Regions from separate parts of the Nocardioides sp. NPDC058538 genome, predicted to be linked through region 1. Evidence: riboswitches for the same ligand, from Rfam matches in the RefSeq annotation. Region 1 holds a riboswitch; the other holds the start of a gene.

The links. A riboswitch is a leader RNA that binds a small molecule or an ion and turns the genes downstream of it on or off. The one in region 1 is predicted to bind thiamine pyrophosphate.
Region 2: another riboswitch for thiamine pyrophosphate. It lies ahead of ACFWQC_RS00875 (thiamine ABC transporter substrate binding subunit); the one in region 1 lies ahead of thiE (thiamine phosphate synthase).

The regions. Positions count from the first base shown of each region.
Region 1 covers NZ_JBHXNY010000006.1:109,610-113,351, reverse strand. The annotation lists gene ACFWQC_RS07780 (NEW3 domain-containing protein) at 1-156, opposite strand, end outside; gene ACFWQC_RS07775 (Gfo/Idh/MocA family protein) at 192-1,625, opposite strand; TPP riboswitch at 1,907-2,016, shown strand; gene thiE (thiamine phosphate synthase) at 2,010-2,615, shown strand; gene thiO (glycine oxidase ThiO) at 2,615-3,664, shown strand; gene thiS (sulfur carrier protein ThiS) at 3,661-3,742, shown strand, end outside.
Region 2 covers NZ_JBHXNY010000001.1:169,451-173,192, reverse strand. The annotation lists gene ACFWQC_RS00880 (ABC transporter permease) at 1-1,375, opposite strand, end outside; gene ACFWQC_RS00875 (thiamine ABC transporter substrate binding subunit) at 1,372-2,433, opposite strand; TPP riboswitch at 2,430-2,538, opposite strand; gene ACFWQC_RS00870 (GNAT family N-acetyltransferase) at 2,569-3,000, shown strand; gene ACFWQC_RS00865 (MBL fold metallo-hydrolase) at 2,990-3,742, opposite strand, start outside.

The sequences.
Region 1 (3,742 bases):
GTCGAGGTCGACCGCTCCGATGGTGACACCGACCGTGTCCGTGGTCGCTTCAGCCGCTGCCGGTGCCGCTGTGGTGGCGGCGGGGGCCACCAGAAGACCGCCGAGGGCGATCGTGAGCGCGAGAGCCGCGCGGGCGATGAACGACGGAGCGACCATGGTAGGTGCCTTTCGGAAGGTGAGGTCGGTAGGGATCAGGGGACGGGGGGCATCTCGGTCTGGCGCGAGTCGAGGCCGACCCTCGGCTTGCGCCAATTGCCCCGGGTGAAGTCGGGGATCTCCACCGGCTTGCCGTTCTTGGCCAGCGACTCGACGCTCAGCGGGACCGGTGAGCACCACATGGCCGAGTCGTAGACGTCGATGTCGGGGACCAGCCCGGCGCGCATCGTCTGGATGAGACGCCACTGCAGGATGTAGTCCATGCCGCCGTGACCGCTCCCGGAGGCGTCGTCCTCGAGCTCCTTCCAGAGCCAGTGGTCGAACTCTTGGCGCAGCGCCTTGAAGCCGCGCCAGGTGTCGCCGCTGTGCAACGGCTCGGCGTAGACGCGGGCGCCGGTCGAGTCGCCGCCGACGTAGTCCTCGAACAGGCCGCGGCTGCCCTCGATGCTGTTGATGCGGCTGTAGGGCCGGGGCTGGCTCACGTTGTGCTCGGCGCTGATGGTGCGACCCCCGGAAGTGGTGATCTCGCAGCTGATGCGGTCGCCGTTGATGTACTCCTCCTTCCACGACCGGTGGTCGCGGGGGACGAAGCGCTCGCGGTAGTCGGCCAGGCCCCGCGGCGCGGTCGCGGTGGCGGCCAGCGTGACGGCTCGGTCGCCGCGGTTGACGTCCATCGCGGCAGCGATCGGCGCCAGGCCGTGCATCGGGTAGAAGCTGGCGGTGCTGCGGGTGTGCCACAGGCGCCGCCAGTCGTCGGTGTAGTAGCCGTCGTTGAACAGCAGGGCTCGCAGATCGTGCAGGTAGCCGCCGGCGCCGTGGGTGATGTCGCCGAAGACCCCCTCGTGCGCCATCTTGAGCATCGCCAGCTCGTTGCGGCCGTAGCTGCAGTTCTCGGCGAGCAGCAGGTGCTTCCGGGTCATCTCGGAGGTGTTGACGAGGTCCCACAGCTCGTTGAGCTGCGTGGCGATCGGCAGCTCGACAGCGACGTGCGCGCCGGCCAGCATCGAGGTCCGCGCCTGGTCGTAGTGGAACTCCCAGGGGGTGGCGATGTAGATGAGGTCGAGCTCCTCACGGTCGAGCATCTGCTTGAAGGAGCCACGCTTGCCGCCGTACTCCTTGGGGCGGGTCTTGCCGCGCGCGACGAGGTCGTCGGCCACCCGCGTGGCGCGGTCGGCGCGGATGTCGCACACCGCGACCACCTGCGCGCCGGGGATGTCGGCCCAGCCACGGGCCATGCCGAAGCCGCGGTTGCCAAGGCCGATCAGTCCGATGCGGACGATCTCGTGCGCCTCGAAGGCCTGGTTGACCATGGTGCGCTGGCCGGCGGCCCGCGCCGGGGTGGCGCCGGCGGTGAGGGCGCCGATGCCCAGGGCGGCCCCGCCCACTGCGGCGGCGGAGCCCAGGACGCTGCGCCGGGAGAACCCGGTAGCGAGCTTGGTGTCGGGCGTGGTGATGGACGTCGTCTGCATGTCTTCGCTCCGAAGTCGAGGTCGGGCCGACACGGCCTGAGTGATCGTTTATGATCGAATCAACGCTTGTATCGGCAGAATCAATCGCTCAGGGAAGACTGTAGGGCACGTCACATCGCGGCGCCAGACGTTCGCGCGCCGCGATCGTCGATCGACACGATCGGCTCGCCGCGGGGGGTCAGGGGCGACGGGGCGACGGCGCCGCGGATCTCGACCTACCAGAGGTATCCCGCTGGATGGGCCTAGGGCTGGGGGTTCTCGGTGGTGCGCGCTATGGTCGGAGACGTCCACACGGGAGTCCGCGGCAGCGGGCTGAGAGGGAGCTAAGGCCGCTCCGACCGTTACACCTGATCCGGATCATGCCGGCGAAGGAAGTGATTGGTTGTGCCTCTTCCACGTATTTTCTCTCTGGTCTCCTCGCAGGATGACCTCGAGTTGCTGCCCGCTTTCGCAGGGGCCGGTGTGTCCGGTTTCCAGGTCCGAGACAAGTCCGCGACCACCCGGGAGCTGCTCGCGCTGACGGCGGCCGTGATCGAGCGAGTGGGTGCGTACGAGGCATGTGTGGTCGTCGACGACCGGCTCGACGTGGCGCTCGCGTCCGGTGCGCACGGCGTCCACCTCGGCGCCTCCGACCTTCCGCTCGCGGAGGCCCGGCGGATCGCCGACGCGGCCGCGCCGGGGCTGATCATCGGCGCGACCTGCCGGGACCGTGCTGCGGTCGAGGCGGCCGCCGCCGCGGGCGCTGACTACGCCGGCTTCGGACCAGTCTTCGCCACCACCTCCAAGGCCGGGCTTCCCGATCCGCTGGGGGTCTCCGCGGTCTCCGAGGCGGCCGATGTCCTCCCGCTGATCGCGATCGGCGGGATCTCGACGGCTTCCGCCGGGGCTGTACGTGCCGCCGGCGCTCACGGGGTCGCCGTGATCGGCGGGCTCTGGCGACAACCCGATCCGCTCCAGGCCGCGAAGGAGCTCGTGGAAGCGGTCGGCTGATGCGGGTGCGGATCCTCGGTGCCGGGATCGTCGGGCTGTCCGTGGCCGACGAGCTGATCCGTCGTGGGAACGAGGTCACGGTGGTTGATCCGGCGCCGGGCTCGGGTGCGTCGTACGCCGCGGCCGGCATGCTCAGCCCGGCCGGTGAGGCCTGGTACGGCGAGGAGGACCTGACCCGGCTCTGCCTGTCCTCCCTCGCGCTCTGGCCCGACTTCGCCGCCAGGCTCGGGGTTGCCGTGCACACCCGCGGGACCCTGCTGGTCGGTGTCGATGCCGGGGACGTCCAGCAGGTCGAGCGGCAGCTCTCGGTGCTCGATCTCGCCGGGGTCTCCTACGAAAGACTCCTGCGCCGCGAGCTGGTCGCCCGCGAGCCCGGACTCGGCCGCGTCGCCGGCGGGGCCTTCCTCGCCGAGGACCATTCGGTGGACCCGCGTGCCGTCGTCGCGTCCCTGCTCGAACGAGTCGGGGACCGTGTTGGTCTCGACGAATCCGCTGGTCGAGCCGCCGGAGCAGCTAGGCGGAGGCGTGTCGAGACCAACACGCTCACCGTCATCGCGACCGGAGCCCAACTGCCCGCTCCGTACTCCTCCCTCATCCGCCCGGTGCGCGGGGACGTGGTGCGCGTACGGACGCAGGAGCGGGTGGAGCGGACGGTGCGGGCCTGGGCGCACGGCGAGCAGATCTACGTGGTGCCGCGGATCAAGAGCGACGAGGTGGTCATCGGGGCCACCACCGAGGAGCGCGACGGTCCGCTGCTGCCGACCGTCGAGGGGGTGTGGCGGCTGCTCGACTCCGCCCGCCGGGTGGTGCCGGCGCTCGACCGCGCGAGCGTGGTGGAGGTGACCTCGCGGGACCGCCCGGGCACCGCCGACAACCTCCCCCTGGTCGGCCCGACCCACGAGCCGGGCGTCGTGCTCGCCGCGGGTGCCTACCGCAACGGGGTCCTGCTGGCGCCGCTCATCGCGCAGCTGGTGGCCGATCACATCGAGACAGGTTCAGTGGAATCCGCGGTCGATCCGCGCCGGTTCCGGACGAAGGAGGACGGATGAAGATCACCGTGAACAGCGCGCCGATGGAGGTCAGCGGCACCGTCGCGGACCTGCTCGAGGCCAGGACCGGCGAGCGGC
Region 2 (3,742 bases), on a different contig from region 1:
GCCCGGCCCCGAGCCCGGCGGCGGCCTGGCGGAGGCGGTCGTCGACCGATCCCAGGACCGGCACCAGGGTGCGTACGACCAGGGGCAACGCGACGAGAGCCTGTGCGAGCGGCACCAGCCACGGCTCGTCGCGGAAGTCGAGCGGGGCGGACCCGAGGGTCAGGTAGAGCCCGAGCCCCAGCGTGACGGCGCTGACCCCGAGCGGCACCATGAAGAGCCCGTCCAGGACGGAACGTACCCGCCGCTCGGCCACCGAACGGGACCGGCGCGTCACCGCGAAAGCGACCAGCAGCCCGAGGGCCAGCGCGACCAAGGAGGCTTGCACCGCAACCGCCAGCGAGGTCATCAGCGCGGTCGTGACCGGCACCGGCAGCGGAGGGTCGAACCCGGGAGTCTGCAGGGCCGCGTAGTTCCCGAGACTCCACCGGTCATCGTCTCGCAGCGACCCGAGCAGCAGGGCGAGCAGCGGCCCGGCGACCAGCAGGACCAGCACCGACGTCGACAACAGAGCCGGGATGTCTCGCAGCGAGACCCGCCGGCGGCGTACGACGACCCGGGACTGCGCGGGATCCGGCACCGAGCGCAGTCGGCCGGCCACGACCAGCAGCCCGATGACGACCACCAGCTGGAGCACCGACAGCACCGCGGCACCGGGAAGGTCGAACAGCGTGAAGGTCAGCTTGTAGATCTCGGTCTCGATGCTGTTGTAGCGCACCCCGCCGAGGGTGAGCACGATCCCGAACGCGGTCGCACAGAAGAGGAAGACCACCGAGGCCGCGGAGACGATCGCGGGACGCAGCGCGGGCAGGGTGATCGTCCACAGGACCCGGGAAGGCGACGCTCCGAGAGCGGCAGCGGCCTCCCCGGGGCGCGGGTCGAGCGACTCCCAGGCCGCCCCGACCGCACGGATGACCACCGAGGCGTTGAAGAAGACCAGCCCGAGGATGATGGCCGTCGGCGTCCCGTCGAGCCCCAACCCGGCCAACAGCCCGGCCTCGCCGATGAGCTCGCGGAAGGCGACACCGACGACGACGGTGGGAAGCACGAACGGCACCAGCAGCCCCGCCCGGATGATCCGCTGCATCGGAAAGCTCAGCCGATAGAGCGCGAAGGCGGCCGGCAGCCCGAGCGCGACGCTCAGCACCGTCGCCAGCCCCGAGGACCACAGCGTGAACCAGAGCGCGCGCTGGATCTCCGGGCGCCCCAGGATCCTGGTCACGACCGACGGATCGAAGGATCCTTCGAAGAACAGGCCGCGCTGCACCATCCCGATGACCGGCAGGACGAAGAAGACCGCCAGCACGGCCACCGGGAGAGCGGCGAGCGCGACCAGGGTCCCGATTCGCCGGGTCACAGCACGACGGGTGGAGCTCACTGCGCGATCGTGTCACTCCAGGTCGCCAGCCACGCTTCCCGGTTCTCGTCGATCTCCTCAGGCTCCACCGAGAGTGGCGAGGTCGGCTGCTGGGCGAACTTCGCCCAGTCGGCAGGCAGTTCGACGCCGGAGGAGACGGGGAACACGTACATGCTCTCCGGCAGTGCCCCCTGCACGCTGTCGGAGAGCATGAAGTCGATCAGCGCCTTGGCGCCTTCGGGGTGGTCGGCGCCCTCGAGCACACCGGCGTACTCGACCTGTCGGAAGCAGGTGTCCAGCAGCGCCTTGGTCGTCGTCTTGCCGTCCTTGACGGTGAAGGCCGGCGAGGAGTCGTACGACACGACGATCGGTCGCGTCCCCTTGCCGCCGCCCTGGGTGAAGTCTGAGTAGTAGGCCTGGTCCCAGCCGTCGACGACCTTGGTGCCGTTGTCCATCAGCTTGCCCCAGTAGTCGGCCCAGCCGTCCTCGCCGTACTCGGCCACGGTCGCCAGCAGGAACGCCATCCCCGGCGTCGACGTCGCCGCACCCGGCGTGACGAAGAGATCCTTGTACGCCGGCTCGGCCAGGTCGTCGAGCGACGTCGGCGGCGTCAGCTTCTTCGCGGCGAACCACTCGGTGTCGATGTTGACGCACACGCTGCCGTTGTCGACCGGGGTGAGGAAGTGCTTCTCGTCGCCCGGGAGGTTGAACTCGTCGACCCCAGCCGGGATCGTCTTCGGCGTGTAGGCCTCCAGCGCGCCCTGGTCGATCGCGCGGCTGGCGAAGGTGTTGTCGACGCCGAAGACCGCGTCACCGTCGGGGTTGCCGGTGTCCAGGGCGATCTTGGTGGTCAGCTCGCCACCATCGCCCGCGTGCCGGATCTCGGCGGTGTAGCCGGTCTTCTCGGTGAACTCGGCCAGCACCTCCTTCGGCAGCGTGAAGCTGTCGTGGGTCAGCAGCACGACGGTCTTGTCGTCGGCTCCGCTCGACGGCTCGGCGTCCGGCTCAGCGGGGCTGCCCCCGCACGCGGACAGCAGCAGCGCCGAGATAGCAGTGGCAGCGATGGCAGGCGTACGCATGCGCATTCCTGACTCCCTTCGCCGGTATCAACCGGAGCAGGTTCGGAGGGTCTGCGGCGCTGTTCGCCGCACTCTCAGGCCTTCCGGCCTCCCCTGTCTGTTCCCGCCAACACTACTGGTTGCGAGAATCCACCCATGACCGACGTCGCCATCTCGTCCTTCGACGACCTGTCCCCCAAGACCGCGTACTCCCTGTGGCGGCTGCGCCAAGACGTCTTCATCGTCGAGCAGGACTGCCCCTACCTCGACCTGGACGGCCGTGACCTCGAGCCCGGGACGCGTCACGTGGTGCTGAGCGACGGCGACCAGCTCGCCGGCACCGCCCGCATCCTCGACGACGGCGACGTATGGCGGATCGGCCGCGTCGTCCTCGCCCCCACCCACCGCGGCAAGGGCCTGGCCGACGTGATCATGACCGCCGCCGTCGAGGCCGTCACCGATCGCGACGTCGTCCTCGACGCTCAGACGCCGCTGGCCGGCTGGTACGCCAAGTTCGGGTTCGTGAAGGACGGCGAGGAGTTCCTCGAGGACGGCATCCCGCACACCCCGATGCGGCTCACGCGCTGACAGGGGCGAAGAGCACGCTCGCCTCGGTCTCCTCACGGGTCGCCTGACCGCGGGCGGCCAGCAGCTCGAGATGGGCCTTGGTCTCCATGACGGCGAGGCCGGCGTTGAAGAAGTCGAGCTCGGCGAAGGCGCGCTCGTGGCGGGTCCAGCCGAGGTCGTTGGCGACCTCGAGCGCGGAGCGTCGACCAGCCTGCAAGGACGCCAGCGACTGGGCCAGCCGCGACTCGTGGTGGGCCAGGAGCTCGTCGACGCGGGCGTGCGAGGAGGTGGCGACCGGACCGTGAGCGGGCAGCAGCCGCAGGTCTGGCAGGGTCCTGACCTTGGTCAGCGAGGCCATGAAGTCGCCGAGCGGGTCGATGACCGGCACCGGCTCGAAGCCGATCGACGGTGTGATCGTGGGCAGCACGTGGTCGCCGGCGAACAGGACCGAGCCGGCCAGGTCCGCATAGACGTAGTGGCCCTGGGTGTGGCCAGGGGTGTGCACGGCATCGAGGTCACGCCCGGCCACGTCGAGGCGTACGTCGCCCTCCAGCCACTGCGAGGGCATCCGCCAGTGGGAGAGATCGGGCGCGGGCGGCGGGTTGGCGGCCCACTCGGCGGCCAGCTCGTGCGCACCGGCGTACGCGAGCAGCCGGTCGGTCGAGACCCAGCCGTCGAGATCGCCGTTGGTGAGCTCGAGCGTGGCCCGGTCGCCGGCGCCGAGCAGCACGTCCGCGCCGAACTCCTGACCGAGGACCGAGGC